Linked DNA regions of Geminicoccus roseus DSM 18922. The main gene of each other region encodes a partner of the protein of the gene in region 2 in a complex. Links are inferred from orthologs where the notes say so. Each region holds a gene or a part of one and is shown on either strand. Other genes may lie near its edges.

The links.
Region 1: the proteins of uvrA (region 2) and mfd are in contact, whole or in part, in a crystal structure (PDB 4DFC), measured with the Escherichia coli proteins. The link is inferred for Geminicoccus roseus DSM 18922 from one-to-one orthologs.

Annotation. Positions count from the first base shown.
Region 1 is NZ_KE386572.1:4,591,423-4,597,555, reverse strand. The notes cover bases 1-4,085. They hold mfd (transcription-repair coupling factor), read right to left. Parts: upstream 3,693-4,085; coding sequence 201-3,692; downstream 1-200. Other genes in these bases: recG (ATP-dependent DNA helicase RecG), read left to right, coding at 4,035-4,085; GEMRO_RS0122700 (succinate dehydrogenase assembly factor 2), read right to left, coding at 3,697-3,963. Also shown: more of recG, read left to right, coding at 4,086-6,133; GEMRO_RS31290 (DUF502 domain-containing protein), read right to left, coding at 6,090-6,133. UniProt on the Escherichia coli protein: Couples transcription and DNA repair by recognizing RNA polymerase (RNAP) stalled at DNA lesions. Mediates ATP-dependent release of RNAP and its truncated transcript from the DNA, and recruitment of nucleotide excision repair machinery to the damaged site.
Region 2 is NZ_KE386572.1:4,781,974-4,787,506, forward strand. Bases 1-3,485 are described here. They hold uvrA (excinuclease ABC subunit UvrA), read left to right. Parts: upstream 1-393; coding sequence 394-3,285; downstream 3,286-3,485. Other genes in these bases: ssb (single-stranded DNA-binding protein), read right to left, coding at 1-159. Also shown: GEMRO_RS34455 (hypothetical protein), read left to right, coding at 3,753-5,533. UniProt on the Escherichia coli protein: The UvrABC repair system catalyzes the recognition and processing of DNA lesions. UvrA is an ATPase and a DNA-binding protein. A damage recognition complex composed of 2 UvrA and 2 UvrB subunits scans DNA for abnormalities.

The sequences.
Region 1 (6,133 bases), 190 kb from region 2 along the record:
GGCAGCGCCGGCCGGCGTCCCGCCGTTTTTGCACGAACGAACCCGAGCCCCGGTTCTCCCCGGCGTGCCGCCTGCCGATCACCGAGCTGCACAAACGAACCCGAGAGCCGCGTCCCGCCCAGGCAGCACCGGCCAACGTCCCGTCGTGTTTTTGCACGAACGAACCCGAGCGGCGCATGGGCGCCTGCCGGCGCCCTCCCTCAGGCCGCCAGCCGCGCCAGCTGGTCCATCAGCTTGTTGGCCACCCGCAGCCGGTCGGCCGGGCTCTTGGTCTCCTGCAGGTACAGGATCTTGTGATCCGGCCGGACCTTCATCTGGCCCTTGCTCTCGGCGATCAGGCCGATTAGCCGCTCCGGCTGCGGGAACCGGTTCTGGTGCAGGCTGAGCACGATGCCCTTGGGACCGGCGTCGAGCTTGGCCACGTTGGCCTTCTTGCACAGCTGCTTGACCGCGATGATCGAGAGCAGGTTCTCGGTCTCCTCCGGCAGCTTGCCGAACCTGTCGACCAGTTCCGCGGCGAAGCTGTCGATCTCCTCCCGCTCGGTGAGCGAGGCCAGCCGCCGGTACATGGCCAGGCGCAGGTCGACATCGCCGATCCAGCTCTCCGGCATCAGCGCCGCCGCGTCCACGGTGATCTGCGGCGTCCAGTCGACCGCCTCCTCCTGGCCCTCGGCCCCGGCCTTGGCCGCCGCGATCGCCTCTTCCAGCATCGAGTTGTACAGCTCGAAGCCGACCTCCTTGACGTGGCCGGACTGCTCGTCGCCCAGCAGGTTGCCGGCCCCCCGGATGTCCAGGTCGTGGCTGGCCAGCTGGAAGCCCGCGCCCAGCCCTTCCAGGGACTGGATCACGTTCAGCCGCCGCTCCGCGGTCTCGGCCAGCTGCTTGTCGGGCGTGGTCAGGTAGGTGTAGCCGCGCAGCTTGGAGCGGCCGACCCGGCCGCGCAGCTGGTAGAGCTGCGAGAGGCCGAACAGGTCGGCGCGGTGCACGATCAGGGTGTTCGCCGACGGGATGTCCAGCCCGCTCTCCACGATGTTGGTGGCCAGCAGGATGTCGATCTGGTGGTCGTAGAACTGGCCCATGACCGCCTCCAGCTCCTTGGGCGCCATCCGGCCATTCGCGATCCCGACCTTCAGCTCCGGGACCAGCTTGCGCAGGTCCTCGGCGAGCTTGGTCTGGTCGGCGATCCGCGGGCAGACATAGAAGCTCTGCCCGCCGCGGTAATGCTCGCGCATCAGCGCCTCGCGGATCACCACCGGATCGGTCGGCATCACGAAGCTGCGCACCGCCAGCCGGTCGACCGGCGGCGTCGCGATCACGCTCATGTCCTTCATCCCGCCCAGCGCCATCTGCAGCGTGCGCGGGATCGGGGTGGCGGTCATGGTCAGGACGTGCACCTCGGCGCGGAACTGCTTCATCCGCTCCTTGTGCACCACCCCGAAATGCTGCTCCTCGTCGATGACGACCAGGCCCAGGTCCTTGAACTGCACGTCCTTGGCGAGCAGGGCGTGGGTGCCGACCACGATGTCGACCCTGCCCTCGGCCATCTCCGTCTTGATCTGCTTTTGTGCCTTGGCCGGCACGAAGCGGGAAAGCTGCTCGACCCGGATCGGCAGGTCGGCGAAGCGCTCGGTTAGCACGCGGTAGTGCTGGCGCGCCAAGAGCGTGGTCGGCGCCAGCATCGCCACCTGCTTGCCGGCCGCGGCCGCGACGAAGGCCGCGCGCAGCGCCACCTCGGTCTTGCCGAACCCGACATCGCCGCAGATCAGCCGGTCCATCGGCTGGCCGCTCGCCATGTCGGTCAGCACCGCCTCGATGGCGTTCAGCTGGTCCTCGGTCTCCTCGTAGGGGAACCGGGCCACGAACTCGTCGTAGAGGCCGTGCGCCGCCTCCAGCGGCCGTCCCTTGCGCAGGGCGCGCTGGGCGGCGATCGCCAGCAGTTCCTGCGCGACCTCGCGCACCCGCTGCTTGACCTTGGCCTTGCGCGACTGCCAGCCGGCCCCGCCCAGCTTGTCCAGCTGCACCGCCTGGTCGGCATGGCCGTAGCGGGACAGGATCTCCAGGTTCTCCACCGGCACGAACAGCTTGTCGCCGCCGGCATAGACCACCTTCAGGCAGTCATGGGGCGCCCCGCCGACCTCGAGCGTGATCAGCCCCTCGAACCGGCCGATCCCGTGCTCGGCATGGACCACATGGTCGCCCTCGGACAGGACCGAGAGGTCCTGGATGAACTTGTCGGCCCGCTTGCGCTTGGCCACCGAGCGCTGCAGCCGGTCGCCCAGCAGGTCGACCTCGCCCAGCACCACGATGTCGGTGGTGACAAAGCCGCGCTCGATCGGCAGCACCGCGAGTTTCGCACCCGGCTGCGCCAGGGCGCGCGCCATGTCCGGCACCACCGGCAGGCCCGGCAGCCCATGGTCGCCCAGCACGGTCTTCAGCCGGTCGGCCGAGCCTTCGCTGTGGGTGGCGAGGATCGGGTCCTTGCCCTGCTTGGTCAGGTCGCGGACATGGTCGGCGATCGCCTGGAACAGGTTGATGTCGCGGTTCTGCCGCTCCTGGGTGAAGTCGCGCGCCGGCCTGGCGCCGAGATCGACCACCAGGTCGACCCCTTCGGGCTTGGTCACCGGCGGCGGGGCCGGCGAGAAGGTGATGGTCGGCAGCGGGTCGAGCTGCCGGCGCAGGCTGGTCTCGTCCAGGTAGAGCAGTTCCGGCGGCAGCGGCCGGTAGACGGTGGTGCCGAAGCTGGTGCCCTTGGGGGCCGGCTCCTGGCGCGCCCGGTAATGCTCGCCCACCAGCGCCTGCCGCGCCGCGATCGCCTCGTCGGCATGGTGGTCGAAGGCGACCGTCCAGCCCTCGCCCAGATGGTCGAACACCGACACCAGCTTGTCGTGGAACAGCGGCAGCCAGTGCTCCATGCCCGGGAAATGCCGGCCGGCGCCCACCGCCTCCAGCAAGGGGTCGTCGGTCACCGCCCCGAACCGCTGCAGGTAGCCGGTCTTGAACCGCTCCACCGACTGGGCGTCGAGGGTGACCTCGCTCACCGCCTGCAGCACGACCTGCTGGTGCTTGTCGGTGGTGCGCTGGGTGAGCGGGTCGAAGCCGCGGATGGATTCCAGCACCGAGCCGAAGAAGTCCAGGCGGACCGGCTCGGCCTGCCCGGTCGGCCAAAGGTCAAGCAGGCCGCCGCGCACCGCGTACTCGCCGGCTTCCACCACGGTGCCGGCCCGCCGGAAGCCGTTGCGCTCCAGATGGACCACCAGGTCGTCGCGCTTGATCCGGCCGCCCGCCTTGGCGACCAGCCGGCCGCCCCGCACCGTCTCCGGTGCCGGCACGCGCTGGGTCAGCGCGTTCACCGTGGTCAGCACCAGGCGCGAGCTGGCCTTCTCGCCCAGCGCCGCGAGCGTGGCGAGCCGTGTCGCCATGATCCCGGCATTGGGCGAGATCCGGTCGTAGGGCAGGCAGTCCCAGGCCGGGAACGGCAGGATCTGGATCGAGGGCGCGAAGAAGCGGAACTGGGCGGCGAACTGCGCGGCACGCTCGGCGTCGCGCGCCACGAACATGGTGGAGGCGCCGTTCTTGGCGATCCGCCTGGCCAGATGCAGGGCATCCAGCCCGACCGCCGCACGGGCCAGCAGGAGCCGGCGCGGCTTCGTGGCGCTGGAGGCAGGCGCTTGCGCCACGGTTGCGGTCGTCATCGGATCAGCTTTTCCCTTCGGCCTCCGCGCGCAGGAGCGCGAAGACCTCGTTGTCGTGCCGGGCCGGCAGAGGCTGCATGCCGGTTACCCAGGCCCAGATGTCCACGTCCGCCTCGGCGAGCAGGTTCTCATAGGCATCCAGCCGCTCGCCCTCCAGTCTGTCCAGATGCCGTCGCGCGAATCGGCCGAGCAGCAGGTCGTTCTCCACCTGGCCGCGGTGATGGCTCTGGTAGTGCAGCCGCTTCTTGCGATCTTCGGTCGTCTCGGTCATGCGCATGCCTTTGGACGATGCGGGTGGACATAGTGGGTGACGCGCCGGAGGCGAGCGGTCTAGCGGAGATGATGGACGGTTCCAAGGAGGGCGCGCATGCCGTCGTCGCGCCGACGCACGAGCGGCCGGCGGCATTGCTGCCGCTGTTCGCGCCGGTGCGCGGCCTGCAGGGGGTGGGCCCCGCCCTGGAGCGCCGCCTGGCACGGCTGCTCGGCAGCGCCGATCCGGTGGTGCTCGACCTGCTGACCCACCTGCCCGCCTCCTTCCTGGACACCTGTCCGGCGATGGAGCTGACGCCGCTGGACGAGGGGTGTACGCGCACGCTCCTGGTCCGGATCGCCGGCCACCACCCGCCCCCGTCCGGGAACCGTCCCTTCCGGGTGGCCGCGACCGGACCGGCCGGCGACATCGACCTCGTGTTCTTCGGCGCGGTGCAGCGGATGATCGAGGAGCGCTTCCCGCTCGGCGCCGAGCGCGTGGTGCAGGGCCGGCTGCAGCGCTTTGCCGAGCGCTGGCAGATGGCGCACCCCGACACGCTGCGGCCGGAGGAGGCGGGCCGGCCGTTGGCGGTCTACCCGTCCAGCGACGGCCTGCACCAAGGCACCATCCGCGGCCTGCTGCGCCGGGCTCAGGCCAAGCTCGCGCCGCTCGCCGAATGGCACGAGCCCGATCTTTTGCGCGCCGCCGGCTGGCCGCCGCTCGACCAGGCGCTGCGGGCCGCCCATGCCGGCCCGGACGACAAGGCGCTGGCGCGGCTGGCGATGGACGAGCTGCTGGCCGGCCAGCTGGGCCTCCTGATCGCGCGCCGCAGCCGGGAACGGGCGGCCGGCCGGTCGATCCGCGGCGACGGCACCCTGCAGGCGCGGCTGCTGGCAGCACTGCCGTTCGAGCCGACCGGCGAGCAGCGGACCGCGGTGGCGGAGATCCTGGCGGACATGGCCGCCCCCAGCGCCATGCTGCGCCTCCTGCAGGGCGATGTCGGCGCCGGCAAGACCCTGGTCGCCGTGCAGGCGATGCTGGCGGCGCTGGAGGCCGGCCATCAGGCCGCGCTGATGGCGCCGACCGAGGTGCTGGCGACCCAGCATGCCCGCAGCCTCGCCCGGATGCTTGAGCCGCTGGGCATCCAGCCTTTGCTGCTGGCCGCCCGCATCAAGGGCAAGGAGCGCGCCCGCTTGCTGGAGCGTCTCCGCTCTGGCGAGCCTGCCCTGGTGGTGGGCACCCATGCGCTCCTGCAGGACGATGCGGTCTTCGCCGACCTGGCGCTGGCGGTGGTCGACGAGCAGCACCGGTTCGGGGTGCGCCAGCGCCTGACCCTGCGCTCCAAGGGCCACGCCGTCGACCTGCTGCTGATGACCGCGACGCCGATCCCGCGTACCGCGGCGATGAGCGCCTATGGCGACATCGCCACCAGCATCATCGCGAACCGGCCGCCCGGCCGCCAGCCGATCGCCACCGCCGCCGTGCCGGTCGACCGCATCGAGGAAATCTATTCGGCGGTCCGGCGCCGCCTGGACCGCGGGGAGCGGGTCTACTGGGTCTGCCCGCTGGTCGAGGTCAGCGAGCGCGAGGATCAGGCCGCCGTGGAGGCGCGGGTCGAGGAGCTGCGGGCGATGTTCGGCGGGGCGGTCGGCTTCGTGCACGGCCGCCTGAAAGACGATGCCAAGGATCTGGCGATGCGGGCGTTTGCCCAGGGCGAGACGCCGCTGCTGGTCGCCACCACCGTCATCGAGGTCGGGGTCGACGTGCCCGAGGCGACCCTGATCGTGATCGAGGCCGCCGAGCGGTTCGGCCTGGCCCAACTGCACCAGCTGCGGGGCCGGGTCGGCCGGGGCAGCGGCGCCTCCGCCTGCGTCCTGCTCTGGCGGCCGCCTCTGTCGGCCACGGCGAAAAGCAGGCTCGCGGCGCTGCGCGCGACCAATGACGGCTTCGTGCTGGCCGAGGAGGACCTGCGGCTGCGTGGCCCGGGCGAGATCCTGGGCGATCGCCAGAGCGGCGTGCCGAACCTGCGCCTGGCCGATCTGCAGCGGCATGCGGATCTGGTGCCGCTGGCGGCGGCATCGGCCCGCCGCTCGCTGGCCGACGATCCCGGCCTCGCCAGCGAGCGCGGCCGGGCGCTGCGCCTGCTGCTACACCTGTTCCGGCGTACGGATGCTCTCGGGCTCCTCGATGG
Region 2 (5,533 bases):
CTCGGTGCGCTCCTTGCGTTCGCCCGACTGCTTGTCGGACCAGCGCTCGGAGGTGGCGATGGAAAGATGCACGATCTTCTGATTGTTCTGGGTATAGCGGACCTCGGGGTCCCTCCCCAGATTACCCATCAGAATGACCTTGTTGACGCTGCCGGCCATGACCGTCCTCGGCTGTCGCCGCCCAGAAAGGCGGGCGGTGCGGATGAAGTGGCACCCATCTTAACGGCACTCGGGCGCTCCGACGAGGCGCCTGATCCAGGTGGAGGAACATGGCGTAGAGGACATGCGCGCGCGGCTTGTCGAAAGCTTCGCGCTGGTCCATCTATGCCCGGCGGTGTACGCGTTTCGTTCTCCTGCACGTTCCGTCGGCAACCTCCTCTGGCCGGGTACTTCATGGACGACATGATCCGCATTCGTGGTGCGCGCGAGCACAATCTGAAGTCGGTGGACGTCGACATCCCGCGCAATCAGCTGGTGGTCATCACCGGGCTGTCGGGCTCTGGCAAGTCCTCGCTCGCGTTCGACACGATCTATGCCGAAGGCCAGCGGCGCTATGTCGAATCGCTGTCGGCCTATGCCCGGCAGTTCCTGGAGATGATGCAGAAGCCGGACGTCGACCAGATCAGCGGTCTGTCGCCGGCCATCGCCATCGAGCAGAAGACCACCTCGAAGAACCCGCGCTCGACCGTCGCGACGGTCACCGAGATCTACGACTACCTTCGCCTGCTCTACGCCCGGGTCGGCGTGCCCTACTCGCCGGCTACGGGCCTGCCGATCGAGAGCCAGACCGTCCCGCAGATGGTCGACCGGGTGCTGGCCGTGCCCGAGGGGAGCCGTCTCTACCTGCTGGCGCCGATCGTTCGGGGCCGCAAGGGCGAGTACCGCAAGGAGCTGCTGGACCTGCAGCGCAAAGGGTTCCAGCGGGTCAAGATCAACGGCGAACTCTACGACATCGAGGACGCCCCGGCCCTCGACAAGAAGCTCAAGCACGACATCGAGGTGGTGGTCGACCGGATCGTGGTGGCTCCCGATCTCGGCCAGCGGCTAGCCGACAGCGTGGAGACGGCGGTCGAGCTTTCCGATGGCCTGCTGGTGGTGGAGGATGCCGACAACGGGGAGCGCCAGCTCCTGTCCGCCAAGTTCGCCTGCCCGGTCTCCGGCTTCACCATCGCCGAGATCGAGCCGCGACTGTTCTCGTTCAACAGCCCCCATGGGGCCTGCCCGGCCTGCGACGGCCTGGGCCGGACCATGTTCATGGATCCGGACCTCGTGGTGCCGAATCCTGACCTGTCGCTGGCGGAGGGCGCCATCGAGCCCTGGGCCGACAGCACGTCATCCTGGTATCCGCAGACCCTAGCGAGCCTGGCGAAGCATTACGGCTTCGACCTGACCACGCCGTGGAAAAAGCTTCCCGAGAAGGCGCGGGAGGTGGTGCTGAACGGTTCCGGCCGCGAAGCAGTCACCATGCGCTACGCCGACGGCTTGCGCGCCTACGAGACGAAGAAGCCGTTCGAGGGCGTGGTCCCGAACCTGCAGCGACGCTGGCGGGAAACGGACAGTGCCTGGATGCGTGACGAACTATCCGAATATCTGAGTGCCGCGCCATGCACGACCTGCAATGGCTGGCGCCTGAAGCCTGAGGCGCTCTCGGTCAAGATCGACGGCCATCACATCGGCCAGGTCACGGACAAGTCGGTGCAGGATGCCGACCGCTGGTTCGCGACGCTGGATGCCCGGCTGACCGCCCGCCAGGGAGAGATCGCGGTCCGGATCCTGAAGGAGATCCGCGACCGTCTGCGGTTTCTCAACGATGTCGGCCTTGGCTATCTCACCCTTGCCCGGGATTCCGGCACGCTCTCCGGCGGCGAAAGCCAGCGCATCCGGCTGGCCTCGCAGGTCGGCAGCGGGCTCACCGGAGTGCTCTATGTGCTGGACGAGCCGTCGATCGGCCTGCACCAGCGCGACAATGACCGTCTGCTCGCCAGCCTTGTCGGCCTGCGGGATCTCGGCAACACGGTGATCGTGGTCGAGCATGACGAGGATGCGATCCGGGCCGCCGATCATCTGATCGACATGGGTCCGGGTGCGGGCGTGAACGGTGGCATCGTGGTGTCTCAGGGCACCCCGGAGCATGTCATGCACGATCCGGCCAGCCTGACCGGCCAGTATCTTTCCGGCCGTCGCCAGATCCCGGTGCCTGCCAGCCGCCGCGCCATCGACGAGAAGCGCATGCTCAGGCTGGTGAATGCCCGCGCCAACAACCTGCGGGGAGCGACCGCGTCCTTCCCGCTCAGCAACTTCGTCTGCGTCACCGGGGTGTCGGGTTCGGGCAAGTCCAGCCTGGTGGTGGACACGCTCTACCCGGCACTGGCCCGCAAGCTGAATGGAGCCCGCAAGGCTCCGGCGGCGCATGACGACCTGATCGGCCTGGAGCATCTCGACAAGGTGGTCGAGATCGACCAGTCGCCGATCGGCCGCACGCCCCGCTCCAACCCGGCTACCTATACCGGAGCATTCGGCCCGATCCGCGACTGGTTCGCGGGCCTGCCGGAAGCGCGCGCCCGCGGTTACAAGCCCGGCCGGTTCAGCTTCAACGTCAAGGGCGGCCGCTGCGAGGCCTGCCAGGGCGATGGGGTCGTCAAGATCGAGATGCACTTCCTGCCGGACGTCTACGTCCAGTGCGACGTGTGCAAGGGCAAGCGGTTCGAGCGCTCGACGCTGGAGATTACCTACAAGGACAAATCGATCGCCGATGTCCTGGCGATGACGATCGAGGAAGCTACCCAGCTGTTCGAGGCGGTTCCGGCGATCCGCCACAAGCTGGAAACGCTGAAGAGGGTCGGCCTCGGCTACGTGGCCCTTGGCCAGTCGGCGACGACGCTGTCCGGAGGAGAGGCGCAGCGGGTCAAGCTCGCCAAGGAACTCGCCCGGCGCGCCACCGGCCGGACCATCTACATCCTGGACGAGCCGACCACCGGTCTGCATTTCGAGGATGTCCGCAAGCTCCTGGAAGTGCTGCACGCGCTGGTGGACACCGGCAACACGGTGGTGGTGATCGAGCACAACCTCGAGGTGATCAAGACGGCGGACTGGATCGTCGACCTGGGACCGGACGGCGGCACCGGCGGTGGCCAGATCGTGGCGGAGGGCCGTCCGGAGGCGGTGGCCGCCGATCCCGCCAGCCACACCGGCCGCTATCTGGCCCGGCTGCTGCCACCGGCGGCCGCGGCGAATGCGGACATCGATACTCCCCTGCCCGCCAGGAAGCGCCGCCGGGCCTCCTGATCTCAAGGCAGGTGCGCGATCCCGAGCGCCTTTAAGCTTTCGTCAACTTCCTGCGGCTAGCCTCTTGTCCCAAGCGATGCTGCTGTCAGGAGACCGACGTTCATGCCAGTCGACCGGAACCTGCGAATACTGGTGGTTCCTGCCGGTGCTGCGGGCCAGGAAGGCCTGGGCGTCCTGCAATGACGTTCGACACGGGCGCGGCGGCGCCCGGGATCGCCGACCTGCTGCTCGGTCGTGCCAGGAGCGGCATCGTTCGGGACGCGAGCAGGCCGATCATCGGTCTCTGGCTGACGGGCCTCGTCGTTCTCGGCGGACTGCTGGCCACTCCCCCACGGCCAGTGCTGGCTCAGACGGCGGCGGAGCGGGCGACCACCGTCAGCCTAGGCGAGAAGGCGCCGATCCGCTTCCGCTTCGCTGCCCGAGGCGGCACCGACCGGCTCCTGCTGGAAAGCAAGACGGCGTTCGGCATGGTCCGTTCGGGCGATGGCTCAGATCTTGTTCTCCGCTTCGACCGGCCTCTCCTGGGCGAAGCCGATCGGATCTCCATGGTGCTCGGCCGCTCGATCCTGTCGGCCACCGTCGAGGGAGACATCCTGCGCCTGAGGCTGCGACACCGCGTCCAGACTGAAATCAGGCGCGTCTCCCTGCATCAGGCGGTGGTCTCGTTCCGGGAAGCGGCACAGGCTCCCGACCCTCAGGCCGCAGCGACGATCACCGCTCCCCTTGCCCTGCCGGCACTCCTTGCCGAGGACCCGCTGGACAGTTCCCCTCTGCCATCGGGGGAACCATTCGCGCCGGCAGCAAGCCCGGCCGAGGCCGGGAGCTCTCCCTCGTCGTCAGGACAAACGGAGCCGCTGGAGCAACACCTGCTTTCCGCACCCGATCTGGACGAGCGTGCGCCACCACTACGTCCGGCCGTGCTCCGGATCGGGGCGACCAGGGCAACTCCGGACCATGTCGCGGTCGATTATGCCTGGGACCAGGTGGTGCCAGCGGCTGCTTTCCTTCGAGACCACCAGGTCTGGATGGTGTTCGCCGCGGCGACGGCCAAGCTGGCGGCTGATCCGTTTGCCTTGGCACGCAGCCTGGACGGCATGGTCCTGGACGCCGAGCGCCAGGTCGAACCCGACCGGCTGATCTTTCGGCTGGCCCTGGCCCCGGGCGTCCGTCCGGCCTTCGCTCCCGCACCAGGAGGCAACGCCACTTGGCGTCTTTCCCTGGAGCGGAGCGGGAACATTGAACCGGAGGAAGCCACGGCTGCCGTGCCCACGTCCCTCGGGCCAGACGGTACGCTGCATTTCAACTTGCCTGGCCCTGTCCTGGAAGTGGCCGACCGGCGGGCAGGAGACCGCCTCCTGGTGGTGCCGGCAGTACCGGACGCGGCGCAGCCCTTGGGAGCAGGCGGGTATCCAGAACTCGATTTGCTGCCGACGCTGGCGGGGCTGGTACTTCGTCCGCTACGTCCTGATGTCCTGGTGGATACGGCCGATGGCGCAGTGCGGGTACGGCGCAGCGCCCGTCAACCCATGGCAGTCGACGAGACCCAGCCTGGAAGTCGGGCAGCATCCCCCGCCGGCTTGGACTTCCGCAGCCTCGGGGGGGCCGCTGGCTTGGCCGAGCGACGACGGGCCGAGGCGGAACTCGCGCGGGCGCCCGCAGATCCTGCGGCGAGGTCCCGGCTGGTGCGCGTGCTTCTTGGGGCAGGTCTCGTGACCGAGGCGAAGGTTGCGCTTGATCAGGCCGGGGCTGCTGCTCCCACGCTCATCCCGCTTGCCGCCGCAGCTGCGGCACTGGCCGAGCCTCGTGATGTGTCGCCAGAGAGATTTACCGGACTGGCATCGGCCGACGCCGCCGAAGGAGCCTTGTGGCGTGCCTATCTTCACAGCCAGCGGGGCGCCTGGCCCCAGGCTGCGGCGGCCTTCGCCGCATCGGGAGATACACTATTTCACTATCCGCCGGCGCTGCGTCGAATCCTTGGCGAGGCGGTGGTCCGGGCGCTGACCCAATCCGGTGATGGCAACGCGGCACTTGCCATCATCGACCGCCTGATGCCGGCCGCCACCAACCCTGAGGAGCAGGCAGGCTGGAAGCTCCTGCAGGCCGAGGCCCTGGCCAAGGAGAATGCCCTTCCCGCTGCACGGCGACGTCTCGAGGAGGCAGCCAGTCTGGGTGACGATGCGACGGCCCTGCAGGCCGAGGGAGGAATGCTTGATCTGGCTCTGCTGGAGGGAAGCATCGATGCGGCTGG